One region of the Streptomyces sp. NPDC001153 genome, then DNA from elsewhere that is predicted to be linked to it. Evidence: riboswitches for the same ligand, from Rfam matches in the RefSeq annotation. Region 1 holds a riboswitch; the other holds the start of a gene.
The links. Region 1 has a riboswitch for magnesium ahead of ACWDEN_RS31130 (NRAMP family divalent metal transporter). Riboswitches for the same ligand answer to the same signal wherever they lie in the genome.
Positions count from the first base shown of each region.

Region 1 (8,172 bases):
TTGGTACGCCGAGCAGTTCGAAGGCGGCACCGATGCCCGCGAACTCGCTGACGACCAGGCCCGTGTTGGCCAGCAGGAGACAGAACACCGCAAGTGCGGTCAGGCGGAGGCTGAACTGCTCGCGGATCAGCGCCCCGAGACCCTTGCCGGTGTGCGCGCCGAGGCGGACGGCCATCTCCTGGACCATGACCAGGGCGATGGTGACCAGCACCATGAAGAACAGCGTGCCGTAGGTGTATTGAGACCCGGCGGAGGCGTAGGTGGCGATGCCTGCGGCGTCGTTGCCGGCGTTCGCGGCGACCAGACCGGGACCGGCGATGGCAGCGATCATCGCGAGACGGCCCAGGCCCCGCCGCCGCGTGGCGAGGGCGGCGGGGGAGGTGGCCGTTGTGGTGTCCAGGTCGCTGGTCACTGCAGGAACCTCCGGAAGTGCAGACGCCCGCGCTCGGGCAGCAGGTAGTCGAGCAGGTCGTCGGCGAGGATCCGGCCGAGGGGCCGGTCGGTGTCGTCGACCACCAGAAGTGAGGTGGCGCGGGAGTCGACCAGCTGGTCGGCGGCCTCGCCGAGGGGGGTGTCGGGGCGGACGGTGGCTGGCGGGCCGAACTGGGATCGCCAGGTCACCAGGTCGGCCATCGGGGTGGTGTCCTCGGCGACGGCCAGGTCGAACAGGGGGAGGTCGCACAGCAGCCGGCCGTTGTCGTCCACGACGGCGATCGCGTCGATCTCGGTGCGGTGCTCGGCCTGTTCGGCCAGCTGTGCCCGCACTTTGGCGACGGTCTCGTCCGGGCGGGAGGTGATCAGCAGTGTGGTCATGGCGCCGCCGGAGGTGCCCTCGCGGTGGGTCAGCAGCCGTCGCAGCTCCGCGGCCTCGCCGCTCGGCATGCGGGACAGCAGGGCCTCGCGCTCCTCGCGGGTGAGGTCGCGCAGGGCATCGGTGGCCTCGTCGGGCTCCATCTCGTCGACGAGGCGGGCGGCGTGCTCCGGCTGGGCCTCGCGCAGCAGGTTCTCCAGCTCGTGCGGTTCCATCTCCTCCAGCGCGTCGGCGGCCTGCTCCGGTTCCAGCCAGCCCAGCAGCTGCTGGCGTTCGTTGCGGCCGAGGTCTTCGAGGATGTCGGCGAGGTCGGCCGGGCGCAGCCGCTGCAGGGCGGCCCGGGAGGCGCGCAGCCGGACCTCCGGCGGGCCCTCGGTGGCCTGTTCGGCGAAGGGTGCGACGGCCTGCCAGTCCAGGACCCGCTCCGGGGTCGGCCGGGCCTGCCGGCGGCGCGGGCCGAGCCGGCGCAGCAGAGTCGGCAGGGAGACGTCCACGCCGACCAGCACGATCTGGCCGACCAGGGGCGCGAGATACAGGTCGGCGGCCCGGGTGACCTGGACGCCGTCCACGTCGACGAGCTGGTGGTCAAGGATGTCCTTGGCCAGCAGCACCTCGCCGGGGCGGCGGGAGAAGTCGCGCAGGTCGACGCGGGCGGTGCGCAGCTGTACGTGACCTGCCTGCACCTTGCCGATCGCGTCCGCGGCCACGAAGGTCTGCCGGCGGCCGATGCGCAGGATCAGCCCGGTGACCGGGGGGTACGGCTCCGTGCCGTACAGCCGGGCGACCACGTCGACGACGCGGCCGACCTCCTCGCCCGCCTGGTTGGTGACCGGTCCGCCGATCAGGCCGGCCAGCGAGACGAGGGAGGTGCGGACGGCTTTGGTGGCGGTGGCACGGCGTTCGAGGTGGACCCGGCGGTTGCGGAACCGAGCCTTGGTGGACATGAGCAGAGTGTGGGCAGCCAAGGTGAACACCTCCTTGCCCCGTCACGACGGGGCAGCGGGCGGCCCTCGGCGGTGCTCTTCCTCCCCGTACCGGCCGGTGACAGGTACGCCAGGACATACGCAGGCACGCCTGGAACAAGCCGGTGCGCAGTCGGACCACCGGGTACGAGCCGGATGGGTCAGGGAAGAACGAGCTACCGCGGGCCGCGGAAGGACGGCGCGGACAACACGAAGAGGGGCCGACTATGGCCCGGACTACTGTCCATGTCGCCTCCTCCCGGTCACGGCCGCGCATGAGGTGTCGCGGTCCTGCGGCAAGGGGCAGCCGGGCACGCTCGGTGCCGGCACACCCCAACTCGTCAGAGCTTTGGCACTCCACGGCGTGATCCCCGTGCGGGGAAGCCACTTGGGGTCACCCCTTAGGCCGGGGAGACCTGTCCTGAACCTGGGCGTCTCTCGACGTCGTCGGGTCAGTGGCCTGTGTCCGTGAAGACGCCTCACCGAACGAGGTGTCTGTTCAAACCGCATAAAGACTACGCCCGCACCCGCCCGCCTCCCTAATCCATGACCGGTCCTTGACCGAGGGCTGTCGAAGACAGGCCGTCACCGGCGTTGTCCGCCACGGTCACCCGTCACCGGAGTGTCCTGGCGAGAACCTGGCCGCCACCCAACCATGTACGACGGCCACGGGCAGGCGCCCGTCCGCGGCGATGATGTCCTCGGGTATGCCCGTGATCCAGGCGGAGAGCGCGGCTCTGCGCAGGTCGGCGGTGCGGGTGGCGAGCCCGGCACGAAACGCGTCCGCGGAGCCCGCGGTCAGTTTCGGGGCGTCCTCGGCCAGCTGCCGGGCGGCATGGCGCACAGCGCGGCGCGCGTACCGGATGTCGAGGTCGCTCATGCCGCCGTAGTCTCCCTTTCCCCGACGAGGCACGTGTCGTCCAAGTGTCACTGTAGATCGCGCTCGGGCGGCCCTGACCGGCGAAGGAAGCACGCATACTCGCTGAAGCAGGCATCCTCGCTGGGGCATCGGCGCTTCGTGAGAATGCGGTCAGTGTGCCGTCAAGGCTCCGTAAATCGGGTGAGCGGCACCCTGGGCGCGGGCGTAGCCTTGTGGAGGTTTGAAGAGGCACCTCGTTCGGTGAGGCGTCTTCACGGACACAGGCCACTGACCCCACGACGTCGAGAGACGCCCAGGTTCAGGACACCTCTCCCCGGCCTAAGGGGTGAGGCCAAGTGGCTTCCCGCCCGGTTCAACGGTTGGGATTACGCCGTGGAGTGCCAAAGCTCTGACGAGTTGGGGTGTGCCGCCCGCTTGGGCCGGCCGCTCCTTGCCGAGTCGATGACGACGCCGTTCACGGGCGTCTCCGGCCGGAAGGAGGCGAGAGACATGGAATGCAGTAGTCCGGGCCGAAGTAGGCCCCGCACCCGCTTGTCCTCGCATTCTTCCGGCACGCGGTAACCACCACCTCCCCTGCGCGGCACCTCCGTCGCGCCATGTCCACGGGCACGGCTGTGCCCGGTGGTGATGCTGTCCTGCGCGCATTCGGCGTGCAGGGGGTGATGGCTGCTGCGTGCCCCCGACCTCCCCCGGACCGGGGGACCGGGGAGGCACCACCATGACCGACACCATCGTGACCACGGTCGCCGCACCCCGCGCGGCGGTACTCGACGACGCGCACATCGGCGACATCCACGGCGCGCTGGGCACCATCCGCCTGGACGACCACGGCGAGCGCCGGGGTCTGTCGGCGAAGCTGAAGACGCTGCTGGCGATCGTCGGCCCCGGCCTGATCGTGATGGTCGGCGACAACGACGCCGGCGCCTTCGCCACCTACGGCCAAGCCGGCCAGAACTACGGCACCCACCTGCTGTGGACCCTGCTCCTGCTGGTGCCCGTGCTGTACATCAACCAGGAGATGGTGCTCCGCCTCGGCGCGGTCACCGGTGTCGGCCACGCCCGGCTGATCCTGGAGCGGTTCGGGAAGTTCTGGGGCGCGTTCAGCGTCATCGACCTGTTCCTGCTCAACGCGCTCACCCTGGTGACCGAGTTCATCGGGATCACGCTGTCCGCCGGCTACCTGGGCCTGCCCAAGGCGGCGGCGGTGCTGCTGGCCGCCGTGATCATCATCGCGTCGGCGTTCACCGGATCCTTCCGCCGCTTCGAGCGGGTGGCGATGACGCTGTGCGCGGCCTCGCTGCTGCTGGTGCCTATCTACTTCATGGTCCACCCGCACGCCTCACGGATGGCCGCCGACTTCGTCACCCCGAACCTGCCGGGCGGCTCCGGGCAGCTGTCCACGGTGATGCTGCTGATCATCGGCATCGTCGGCACCACGGTCGCCCCCTGGCAGCTGTTCTTCCAGCAGTCGTACGTGATCGACAAGCGGATCACCCCGCGGTTCATGCGCTACGAAAAGGTCGACCTGTGGATCGGCATCGTGATCGTGGTCATCGGTGCTGCCGCGATGATGGGCTTCACAGCCGCCGCGTTCTCGGGGACGCACGGCTTCGGCCAGTTCACCGACACCGCCGGGGTCGCGCACGGCCTTGAAGCCAAGGCGGGCAAGCTGGCCGGGGTGCTGTTCGCGATCGCGCTGCTGGACGCCTCGATCATCGGCGCGTTCGCGGTGTCGCTGTCGACCGCGTACGCGATCGGTGACGTACTGGGCATGAAGCACTCCCTGCACCGGGGGGTGGGCGGCGCGAAGGGTTTCTATGCCGTCTACGCCGGGCTCGTTGCCGCCGCGGCCACCATCGTGCTGATCCCGGGCTCGCCGCTGGGCCTGCTGACCGAGGGCGTGCAGACCCTGGCCGGCGTGCTGCTGCCGTCCGCGAGCGTGTTCCTTCTGCTGCTGTGCAACGACAAGCAGGTTCTGGGGCCGTGGGTGAACGGCCCGAGGACCAACGCCTTCACCGCGGCGGTGGTGGGGGTGCTGGTCATGCTGTCGGTGATCCTGACCGCGTCGGTCCTGTTCCCGGACATCAGCGCGGACGCGATCGTCGACATCATGGCCGCCTGCGGGGGCGCCGGGGTGCTCGCCGCGGCGTACGCCTTCACTCGGCGGCGTACGGCCACCAAGGAGGACCCGATCGACCGCACCGGCCGGGACGCCTGGCGGATGCCGCCGCTGGGGAGCCTCACCCCGGCCGTGATGTCCAGCGGCAAGAAGATCGGCATGGGCGCGCTGCGCACCTACCTGCTGGTCTCCGTGATCCTCGTGGTCATCAAGATCGTGCAGGTCGTGGTCAGCCAGTGAGTCACCAACCGCCTCACCTTGAAGGAGGTGTGCCATGCACGCCCTGACCACAATGGACTTCCTGATCCGGCTCGCCACCGGTGCGGCCTGCGGCGCGCTCATCGGCGTCGAGCGGCAGTGGCGGGCACGTATGGCGGGCCTGCGTACCAACGCCCTGGTCGCCACCGGCGCCACGCTGTTCGTGCTGTACAGCGTGGCGGTGGGCGACACCGGCAGCCCGACGCGGGTGGCCTCCTACGTCGTGTCCGGGATCGGCTTCCTGGGCGGCGGGGTGATCCTGCGCGACGGCGCCGGCGTGCGCGGACTGAACACGGCTGCCACCCTGTGGTGCTCGGCGGCGGTCGGCGTCCTGGCCGCCTCCGGACGGCTCGCCCTGGCCGCACTCGGCACCCTGACCGTGCTCGGCATCCACGTGCTGCTGCGCCCGGCCGGACGCCTGCTGGACCGGGCCCCGGCCGCCGGCAGCGACCCGGACGCCCAGGTACGGGCCAGCGTGCACCTGCGCTGCGAGCGCGGGTCCGAGACCCATACCCGGGCCCTGCTCGCCCAGGCCCTGACCGCCTCCGGGCTGACCGCGACCGGTCTGCGGGCCCGCCGCGAGGGCGAGGACACCACCAGCGTCCGCGCCGCCGTCACCGTCAGCGGCGACGTGGCTGCCGCGCTGGAGCAGGTCATCTCCCGTCTCTCACTGGAGCCCGGGGTGCACGACCTGCACTGGCACCTGGACGACGAGGACGACGACGAACGGGCGCCCCGGTCAGGGCAGCGGGTGCTTGCCTGACACCCCGAGCAAAGGGCCTGACAGCCCCAGGACAGCAGTCCGCTTCGCACGACACGATGAAGAGGAAGACAGGGAGGTGTGCGTCATGCGGACGGTACCCCACCCCCGCACCGGGGAGGGCGCGGCGTTCCTCGGCGTGCTCACGCTCGTCGTACTGGAGACGGTCGCGGTCAACACCGCCCCCACGCGCGACAAGCCGGTGGTCGGCGGTGCGCTGATGGGTGCCGCGACCGCGGCGTTCATCCTGGTCGCGGCCATGTGGCACCACCACCGGCAGGCCGAGCAACGCCCTCACAGGGTCGTGCCGCAGGACCTGGGGGACGGGTTGTTCACCGCCCGGTCCCTGGAGTGCTTCCCGATGGAGACCGTCCGGCCCTTCCTGCTCGGCCCGGACGCCCCGAGCCTGAACAGCCTGTACACGGCGTGGCTCCTCGCCACCCACGGTCATGACTCGGCGTGGATCGCACACCACCTCGACCTGCCCCCCGAGGTGATCCATCTGCTGACTGACGCCGCCCGCCAGCGGCACTGACCACCGCCGTTCCCTCCTGACCGTTCACCGCCTCCTGGCACACCGTCCGGACCCGGCGAAGGAGAGTCCCGCATGTCGATGGTCGGCAACCTGCGCAAAGTCGCCCGCCTGACGCGGCGGAGCCGCGGCCGCGTGGACCTCAGCCACCCGGCCCGCTCCCCGCTCGGCTCGGCGATGGTCAACTGCGTCGTCTACCGCGACGGCGCCCGGCAGCCCGGCACCGACACCGTCGAGGAGGCCGTCCAGCAGGTAAGCAAGCACGGCCACGACTTCGTGTGGCTTGGCCTGCACGAGCCGACCGAGACGGAGTTCGCCGAGGTCGCCGAGCTCTTCTGCCTGCACCCGCTCGCCGTGGAGGACGCTGTACAGGCCCATCAGCGGCCCAAGTTGGAGAGTTACGGCGATGTCCTGTTCGCGGTGTTCAAGACCGTCACCTACGTCGAGCACGAGCAGCTGACCGCCACCAGCGAGGTCGTCGACACCGGCGAGATCATGGTCTTCGCCGGCCCCGACTTCGTCGTCACCGTCCGCCACGGAAGCCACGGCTCCCTGGGACCGTTGCGCGAGGACCTGGAGGCCAACCCCGAACAGCTGGCGAAGGGCCCGTCGGCCGTCCTGCACGCCATAGCCGACCATGTGGTCGACGACTACCTCACCGTCACCGACGCCATCCAGGACGACATCGACGAGGTCGAGACCGAGGTCTTCTCTCCGCACGGCTCCCAGACCGCGGACGCCGGCCGTATCTACCAGCTCAAGCGCGAACTCCTGGAGATGAAGCGGGCGGTGGTCCCCCTGGCCCGCCCGCTGGAGATCCTGTCCACCAAGCCGCTGCGCTCCGCCGACCCGGAGATACGGGCGTACTTCCGGGACGTCGCCGACCACCTCGCCCGCGTTACCGAGCAGATCACCGGCTTCGCCTCCCTGCTCGACTCCATCCTGCCTGGGCCGCGATCATCGCCGTACCCACGATGGTGTGCGTCGTGTACGGCATGAACTTCGACCACATGCCGGCACTGCGCTGGACCTTCGGCTACCCCCTTGTCCTCGGCGTCATCGCGACCGCCTGTTTCCTGCTCCACCGCAGCTTCAAGCGCAACGGCTGGCTATGAGCGGGCAGACGCGTTCGCGGTAGCGGTCGGCGTATGGCATCCCGGTATGGGTGAGGGCCCGTGGGTACTCGACTGGAGTGACTGGAGTGACTGGAGTGACTGGAGGTGCGGCCTCATTCCTGTCTCTGCTGGGCCGGATGCTGGGACTGACAGCGTCGACCGACCTGGCACGCGAAGTCGTTGAGACCATGACCCGGGCCGGAGCCGGCGGCGTCGAGGCGCTGGGTAGGTCGGCCGTCCACACCGCCGGGACCGTGGGGCCGGCGGCGGTCAAGACGGTCGGCGGACTGACAGCCGGGATGACCAGGGCTGGTCTGCGAGCTGCCGGAGGGACCGCGCGCGTCGCGGTGTCGGTCGCGCGGCAAGGGACCTCGACGGCCGCGGGGATATCCGGGCGGGCAGTGCGCGCGGGGTGTACTTTGGTCGATCTTCATCCGCGGCGGCACACGCGGCGCCTGTGGACCGGGCACGGACGTGCGCACATCGAGGTGCGGGGGCTCGAACGCGGTGGCCACAGGCGGGAGCGACTGGCCGGCGCCGTGACCACATCACTGCGCGGGCTGGACGGCGTGGGGTGGGCCGAGGTCAACGCTGTCACCGGCCAGGTCCTGCTGGCGTTCGACGAACGCAGGGTCGCCCTCGACCGGCTCATGGACACGGTGAAGGCGGTGGAAGAGGCACAGGGCGTGCAGGATGAGGACTTCGCCTGGGCACAGCCGGTCACTCCGGGCGATG
Region 1 is NZ_JBSFJZ010000031.1:87,970-96,141, reverse strand. It holds gene ACWDEN_RS31145 (NRAMP family divalent metal transporter) at 1-412, opposite strand, end outside; gene ACWDEN_RS31140 (magnesium transporter MgtE N-terminal domain-containing protein) at 409-1,755, opposite strand; M-box (ykoK) riboswitch at 2,099-2,271, opposite strand; gene ACWDEN_RS31135 (hypothetical protein) at 2,381-2,653, opposite strand; M-box (ykoK) riboswitch at 2,879-3,061, shown strand; gene ACWDEN_RS31130 (NRAMP family divalent metal transporter) at 3,372-5,012, shown strand; gene ACWDEN_RS31125 (MgtC/SapB family protein) at 5,047-5,793, shown strand; gene ACWDEN_RS31120 (hypothetical protein) at 5,879-6,325, shown strand; partial or broken gene ACWDEN_RS31115 (magnesium and cobalt transport protein CorA) at 6,398-7,437, shown strand.

Region 2 (8,172 bases), on a different contig from region 1:
ACGCCGTCGTCGCCCACATCATGGTCGACGGCGCCGCGGACGCGATCGGCTTCTACACCCGGGCATTCGGTGCGGAGGAGCTGTTCCGCCTCGGCGGCCCGGACGGACGCATCGTGCACGCCGAGGTCCGCATCCAGGGTGCCACCATCATGCTGGGCGACGCCGAGGGCCCCCTCTTCAGCGCACCGACCGCCGTGGGCGGCACCACCGTGGGCCTGCACGTCTTCGTCGAGAACGTCGATGCGCTCGCGCACCGGGCGGCCGCGGCCGGTGCGGAGCTCCTGCAGCCGCCCGCCGACCAGTTCCATGGCGACCGCACGACCGTACTGAAGGACCCCTACGGCCACGTCTGGGTCTTCCTCACCCACCTGGAGGACCTGACGCCGGACGAGGTGGCCCGCCGGGCCCGGGAACTCTTCGGCTCTCCCGCTGAACGATGATCAGGCGAGGCCGAACCAGCCCAGGACCGTCTGGACCAGCAGGATGGTGGACATGGCGGCGACGCCGACGACCACGGCGGTGGCGGCGATGCGGTAGCGCGGCCCGTTGGCGGCCGCCCCCAGGACCGAGCGGCGGTTGGTCAGCACCAGGAGGTAGACCAGGACGACGGGACTGATCAGGCCCTGCAGCACCTGGGTGCCGATCAGCAGCTGGATGACGTCGACCGGGGTCATCGCCACCGTGGCGCCGAGCACGATCTGGGCGGTGAACAGGCCCAGGAACAAGGGCGCGTCACGGAAGCTGCGGGAGACCGAGCGTTCCACACCCGCTGCCTCTCCTATGGCGTAGCTGGCCGAGAGCGGGACGACGGCGCCCGCGAGAGCGGAGGCGCCCATCAGGCCGAGCGCGAACAGCAGCTCCGCGCCCTGGCCCGCCACCGGCTTGAGGGCCTCGGCGGCCTGGGCCGCGGAGTCCAGCGGGCCGGTGCCGCCGATCGCGGACGCCGTGGCGATGATGATGGTCAGGCTGATGACACAGGCGAAGACGGCACCGAGGATGGCGTCGGCGCGGATGAGCGGGTAGTCGGCGGGCTTGGCGCCTCGGTCGACGACGCCTGCGGCGGCGTAGAACTGCATGTACGGGCTGACCGTCGTACCGATCAACGCGACCGCCAGCAGGATGAAACCCTTGCTCGGCTCGATGTGCGGGACGACCAGGTGGTGGCCGACCGCGCCCCAGTCGGGGTGGCCGAGGATCATCGCGACGGGATAGGCGAAGAACGCCAACGACATGATGAGGAAGATGCGTTCGGCCCAGTGGTAGGAGCCGAACAGCACCAGCGCCCACAGCAGGACCGCGGCCGGCGGGATGACCGCCCACTTCGGTACGCCGAGGAGTTCGAAGGCCGCGCCGATGCCGGCGAACTCCGACACGACCAGGCCCGTGTTGGCCAGCAGCAGGCAGAAGACGGCCAGTGCGGTCAGGCGCAGGCTGAACTGCTCGCGGATCAGGGCGCCCAGGCCCTTGCCGGTGTGGGCGCCGAGGCGGACGGCCATCTCCTGCACCATCACCAGGGCGATGGTGACCAGGACCATGAAGAAGAGGGTGCCGTAGGTGAATTGGGAGCCTGCGGAGGCATAGGTGGCGATACCGGCGGCGTCGTTGCCGGCGTTCGCGGCGACCAGGCCCGGGCCCGCGACCGCCGCGATCACGGTGATGCGCCGCCAGCCGGTGCGGCGCGCGGGGGTCTGCGGGGCCGCGGTGGCGGTGTCGAGGTCACGGGTCACTGCAGGAACCTCCTGAAGTGCAGGCGCCCGCGTTCGGGCAGCATCGCGTCGAGCAGGTCGTCGGCCAGGATCCGGCCGATCGGGCGGTCGCTGTCGTCGACCACCAGGAGTGAGGAGGCGCGGGCCGCCACCAGGTGGTCGGCGGCCTCCGCCACGGAGGTGTCGGCCTGCACGGTCTCCGGGGGGCCGAACTGGGCCCGCCAGGCGACCAGGTCGGCGATCGGGGTCGTGTCCTCGGCCACCGCGACGTCGAAGAGCGGGATGTCGCACAGCAGCCGGTCCGTGCCGTCCACGACGGTGACCGCGTCGATCTCGGTGCGGTGCTCGTGCTGCTCGGCCAGCCGTCCGCGTACCTCGGCGACGGTCTCGTCCTGCCGGGCGGTGATCAGCAGCGTGGTCATGGCACCGCCCGCCGTGCCCTCCCGGTGGGTCAGCAGCCGGCGCAGTTCCGCCGCCTCGTCCTTCGGCATCCGTGCCAGCAGGGCCTCGCGCTCCTCACGGGTGAGGTCGCGCAGAGCGTCCGTGGCCTCGTCGGGCTCCATCTCGTCGACGAGGCGGGCGGCGTGCTCCGGCTGGGCCTCGCGCAGCAGGTTCTCCAGCTCGTGCGGTTCCATCTCCTCCAGCGCGTCGGCGGCCTGCTCCGGTTCCAGCCAGCCCAGCAGCTGCTGGCGTTCGGCACGGCCGAGGTCCTCGAGGATGTCGGCGAGGTCGGCCGGGCGCAGCCGGTGCAGCGCCGCCCGGGAGGCGCGCAGCCGGACCTCCGGCGGGCCCTCGGTGGCCTGTTCGGCGAAGGGTGCGACGGCCTGCCAGTCCAGGACCCGCTCCGGGGTCGGGCGGGCCTGCCAGCGGCGCGGACCGAGCCGGCGCAGCAGCGTGGGCAGGGAGACGTCCACCCCGACCAGCACCACCTGGTCCACCAGAGGCGCCAGGTACAGGTCGGCGGCCCGGGTCACCTGCACGCCGTCGACGTCGACCAGTTGGTGGTCCAGGACGTCCTTGGCCAGCAGGACCTCGCCGGGCCGGCGGACGAAGTCCCGCAGGTCGACCCGGGCGGTGCGCAGCCGTACGTGCCCGGCGTGCACCTTGCCGACGGCGTCGGCGGGCAGGAAGGTGCGGCGTCGGCCGATGCGCAGGATCAGCCCGGTGACCGGCGGGTACGAGTCCGCGCCGTAGAGCCGGGCGACGACGTCGACGACGCGGCCGACCTCCTCGCCCGACTGGTTGGAGACCGGGCCGCCGATCAGCCCGGCCAGGGAGACCAGCGAGGTGCGCACCGCCTTGGACGCGGTGGCGCGGCGCTCCAGGGTGACCCGGCGGTCACGCAGACGGGCCGAGGTGGACATGAGCAGAGTGTGGGCAGCCAAGATGAACACCCCCTTGCCCCGGCGTGGCGGGGCTACGGGCGGCCCACGGCAGCACACTTCTTCCCCGAGCGGGCGGCACCGGTCACCGCAGGGCATGGCACGGCAGGCGCACGCCGGCCACGCGGCCTGCCAGGCCGGTGAGCTGGGCGACGGTCAGGGAAGAGGGGGCTGCTCCGGGCCACGGAAGGACGGCGCGGACAACACGAAGAGGGGCCGACTATGGCCCGGACTACTGTCCATGTCGCCTCCTCCCGGTCACGGCCGCGCACGAAGTGTCGCGGTCCTGCGGCAAGGGGCAGCCGGAGCCGGCTCGGCCCGGCGCACCCCAACTCGTCAGAGCTTTGGCACTCCACGGCGTGATCCCCCGCGACTTGGCGGGAGAAGCCACTTGGGGTCACCCCTTGGGCCGGGGAGACCTGTCCTGATCCGGAGCGTCTCTCGACGGGTGGGATCAGTGGCCTGTGTCCGTGAAGACGCCTCACCGAACGAGGTGTCTGCTGAATCCGCGAAAAGGATACGCCCGCCCCGGCCCGCCTTCCGAACCCATGACCGGCCCTTGACCCGGACCGTGGGGAACGAAGACGTTCCGCATCCGCCGTGCGGGCGGCGTCTGTTCGGTGTTCGGCGTGCCTATACCTCGATGTGGGAGCCCATGATGACGGTGCGGTCGCGGGGCAGGCCGAAGTACTCGGCGGCATCGGCCGTGATGTAGGAGGTGGCGACGAACAGGCGCTTGCGCCAGGCGGCCATCGTCGGGGCCGTTCCGCGCCGCAGCTCGATCTTCGACAGGAAGTAGGACGCCTGGTCGAGGTTGAGCGGCCCTTCGGTCCGGGACGGGTCGAGCAGGGCGAGGGTGCCGGGCACGTCCGGCGTCTCCATGTAGCCGAACCGGGCGGTGACGTGGATGATCCCGTCGTCGGCGTAGCCGAGGTCGTCCACGACGACCCGCTGGTCGGCCGGGACGCGGGGCACGGGTTCGGTCGCCAGGGAGAGGATCACGACCTGGTCGTGGCGCACGTGGTTGTGCTCGACGTTGGCCCGCATGGCCAACGGTGCCGTCTGCTTGCCCCGGTTGAGGAAGACGGCCGTACCGGGGATCCGGCGCGTCGGCACCTTCCCCGAGCGGAGGTCGTCGATGAACTCGGGCAGCGGGCCCTCCAGCCGTGCCCGCTCGGCGGTGACGAGTTCGCGGCCGCGCTGCCAGGTCGTCATGACGGTGAACACGGTCAGGCCGATCAGCAGCGGCAGCCACGCGCCGTGGACGAGCTTGGTCAGGTTGGCCGCCACGAACAGCAGGTCCACAAAGAGCAGCACGGTCGCGCCGGCGACGACCAGCCACAGGGGCGTACGCCACTTCGCGCGGGCGACGTAGAAGAACAGCAGGGTGGTGATGGTGATGGTGCCGGTGACCGCCATGCCGAACGCGAAGGCGAGCGCCGTGGAGCTGCGGAAGGCGAAGACCAGGGTGAGGACCGAGACCATGAGCAGCCAGTTGATCCAGGGGACGTAGATCTGGCCGATGGTGGATTCCGAGGTGTGCGCGATCCGCAGCCTCGGCAGGTAGCCGAGCTGGGCGGCCTGGGAGGTGACCGAGTACGCGCCGGTGATCACCGCCTGGGAGGCGATGACGGTGGCCGCCGTGGCGAGCACGACCATCGGCCACTGTCCCCAGGCGGGCACGAGCAGGAAGAAGGGGCTGCTGATGTTGTGCGGATCGGCGAGGATCAGGGCGCCCTGGCCGAAGTAGCTCAGGATGCAGGCGGGGAAGACGAGGAACAGCCAGGCCCGGGTGATCGAACGGCGGCCGAAGTGCCCCATGTCGGCGTACAGCGCCTCGGCGCCGGTGACCGCGAGCACGACGGCGGCCAGGGCGAAGAAGGCGGTGCCGAAATGACCGAACAGAAAGCCCAGGGCGTACGTCGGTGACAGTGCCCGGAGGATGCCCGGGTGGTCGGCGATGCCGGCGATGCCGCACGCGCCGATGGCCGCGAACCAGACGATCATGACCGGCCCGAACACCCGGCCCACCGCCGCGGTTCCCCGGCGCTGCACCACGAACAGCACGACGATGATCACGGCGGTGATGGGTACGACCGCGCCGCCCAGCGACGGCTGGACGACCTTGAGCCCCTCGACCGCGGACAGCACCGAGATCGCCGGGGTGATCATGCTGTCGCCGAAGAACAGCGACGCGCCGAAGATGCCCAGCGCGGCCAGGACGACCGCGGCGCGTCCGCCCTGCCGCGAGCCCCACCGCCGCAGCAGGGTGATCAGTGCCATGATGCCGCCCTCGCCCTCGTTGTCGGCGCGCATCGCCAGCAGCACATAGGTGACCAGGACGATGATCACCACCGACCAGAACACCAGGGACACCACCCCGTACACGTTCTCGGTGCTGACCGGGACGGGGTGCGGGTCGCGCGGGTTGAACACGGTCTGGAGGGTGTAGATCGGGCTGGTGCCGATGTCGCCGAAGACCACGCCGAGGGCACCGATCACCAGCGCGAGGCGCACCGAGTCGTGGCCGCTCGTCCCCAGGGGCTCCGGCGCCTGCGGTACGGCTCCGTCGTCCGACGCGGTTCCCTGCCGGCGTCCGGCCATGGTGCTCCTCCTCCGTGCGGGCCGCTGAACTGCAGGCCAGGGCATCGGGGCGGACGATACCCACCCCAGGGCGCAACCCCCGGGAGGGGGCGCCGTTCCCTCTCGAACGGCGTTTCGCACGGTCGGTCTGCGGGGGGACGAAGTCGGCTACCGCGCCTTCAGCGTCAACGGCCGCAAACTGGGTCACGGCCGGCCGATCAGGGTCAGGACCGGACAGCGCGTGCCGTTCCACGTCCTCAACGCCAGCGCCACCGAGATCCGCAGCCTCGCCCTGCCCGGCCACACCTTCACCGTGGTGGGCCTCGACGGCAACCCCGTACCCCGCCGGGCCAGTGTTCCGGTGCTGTGGATCGGCACCGCCGAACGCGTCTCGGCCCTGGTGGAGATGAACCACCCGGGTGTGTGGGTGCTGGGCGACCTGTCGGACGACGACCGCAACGCCGGCATGGGCACCGCGGTGGAGTACGCCGGCCGCGGCGGTTCCCCCGGTGGATCGCGCCGCCCGCGTTCACCTGGGCCTACCGCGCCTTCGCCCGTCCCGGCTCCGCCCCGCGGCGGCCCGACCGCACCATCGACCTGCTGGTGGAGAAGCGCAACGCCGCCGAGCGGGGATTCAACATCTGGCCCCTCAACGGCGTCCCGTTCTCCCTGGACAGCGACAGGCCGGTGCTGGACGTGAAGCGCGGCAAGCGGTACCGGATGCGGCTCCACCTGCACCGGCACACCTTCGAGATCACGCACATCGCCGGAACGCCCACCCGTGGCCTGCGCAAGGACGTCGTCATGCTCGGCGGTTACCAGACCCTCGACCTCGACTTCACCGCCGACCAGCCCGGACTGTCCCTGTTCCACTGCCATCAGCAGCTCCACATGGACTACGGGTTCATGGTCCTGCTGCGCTGCTCCTGATCCCGCGGAGCCCGGTGCCCTCCCACCCGTTGGGAACCGGCCCCGGTCGGTCTATCGTCGGAATTCTCGGGTCAGGACGAGGAGGACGGCCGGTGATGCCGCAGGACGAGGCCGTGGTGGGCTGTATGGGCAAGGTACTCATCGGGACGCGGGGATCCGCGGGTCCCGGGGAGGTCCTGGTGCGGGTCAGAGGCGGTTCCGAAACGTTCCTGGCCTGGTCCGAGGATCCCCTGCCCGCGGGCGCTACGGTCCTCGTGATCGAATCACGGGGATGCCGCGAGGTCGGCGTCATCGAGTGGGTGGATCCATTGGACGCGCTCGGCGGCGAGGCCGCCGGCGCAGGCTGAGGAGTACAAGCATGTTCGGATACCGCGTTCCCGCTCCCGACGAGGCGATGTTGATCTCGGGCGGAAGGCGGGGACTGGGGGGCGCGCCGTTCCGAGTGGTGACGGGCCACGGAAAGTTCGTGCTCCCGGTCTTTCGCAAGGTCCGGTTCCTCACCCTCTCCATGTGCGAGGCCGAGGTCACCGAGACCTGTGTGACCAAGCAGGGCATCTCGTTGCACGTCCGCGCGGTCATCGCCTTCAAGGTCGGCAACGACCACGAGAGCATCATCAACGCCGGTCAGCGCTTCCTCTCCGACCAGGAGCAGATGTCGGTGCTCACCGGCCGGATCTTCGCCGGCCACCTGCGGGCGATCATCGGCTCGATGACGGTCGAGGAGATCGTCACCGAGCGGCAGAAGCTCGCCGCCGAGGTCCTGGACACCTCCAAGGTGGAGATGGCGAAGATCGGCCTGATCGTCGACTCGCTGCAGATCCAGTCCATCGACGACGGCAACACCGGCTACATCGACGCGATGTCCGCCCCGCACAAGGCCGCGATCCAGCGGCAGGCCCAGATCGCCCAGGCCCAGGCCACGCAGGCCGCGGTCGAGGCGGAGCAGGCGGCCGCCCGTAAGCAGGCCGAGTACGCCCGGCAGACCGCCATCGTCAAGGCCGAGTACTCCGCCGAGGTGGACCGCGCCCAGGCGCAGGCCGCGCAGGCCGGACCGCTGGCGCAGGCCCACGCCCAGCAGGAGGTGCTCGCCGCCCAGACGGAACTCGCCGAGCGCCAGGCCAGGTTGCGCCAGCAGCAGCTGGTCGCCGAGGTCGTCAAGCCCGCCGAGGCCGAGGCCGAGCGGGTCAGGATCCTCGCCGCCGCCGAGGCCCAGCGCATGAAGATCCAGGCGGAGGCCGCCGCCTCCTACGACCGGGTCGCGCTCGACCGGATGCTCATCGACCAGCTCCCGCAGATCGTGAAGGAGGCCGCCGGCGGCCTGTCCGGCGCCAACGTCAACGTCCTGAACGGCGCGGACGGCCTCGGCGAGATCGCCGCCGGCCTGGTGTCCCAGGGTCTGACGATCCTCGACTCGGTCCGGCAGAACCTGGGCGGCCAGGACAAGGACAACAAGGGGGACGGCGACAGCAGGGGCCTGCTCCAGCTGCACTCGGGCAGCAAGGAGCGCAAGTCGGACGACGGCCCCGTGGACATGGACTAGGCGCTCCGCCGGTTCGGCCGGGAGGGGCCGT
Region 2 is NZ_JBSFJZ010000030.1:60,005-68,176, reverse strand. It holds gene ACWDEN_RS30335 (VOC family protein) at 1-440, shown strand, start outside; gene ACWDEN_RS30330 (NRAMP family divalent metal transporter) at 441-1,727, opposite strand; gene ACWDEN_RS30325 (magnesium transporter MgtE N-terminal domain-containing protein) at 1,724-3,070, opposite strand; M-box (ykoK) riboswitch at 3,409-3,588, opposite strand; gene ACWDEN_RS30320 (potassium transporter Kup) at 3,722-5,692, opposite strand; gene ACWDEN_RS30315 (hypothetical protein) at 5,736-6,371, shown strand; gene ACWDEN_RS30310 (multicopper oxidase domain-containing protein) at 6,275-6,601, shown strand; gene ACWDEN_RS30305 (hypothetical protein) at 6,697-6,948, shown strand; gene ACWDEN_RS30300 (SPFH domain-containing protein) at 6,960-8,141, shown strand.
Region 2: another riboswitch for magnesium. It lies ahead of ACWDEN_RS30325 (magnesium transporter MgtE N-terminal domain-containing protein); the one in region 1 lies ahead of ACWDEN_RS31130 (NRAMP family divalent metal transporter).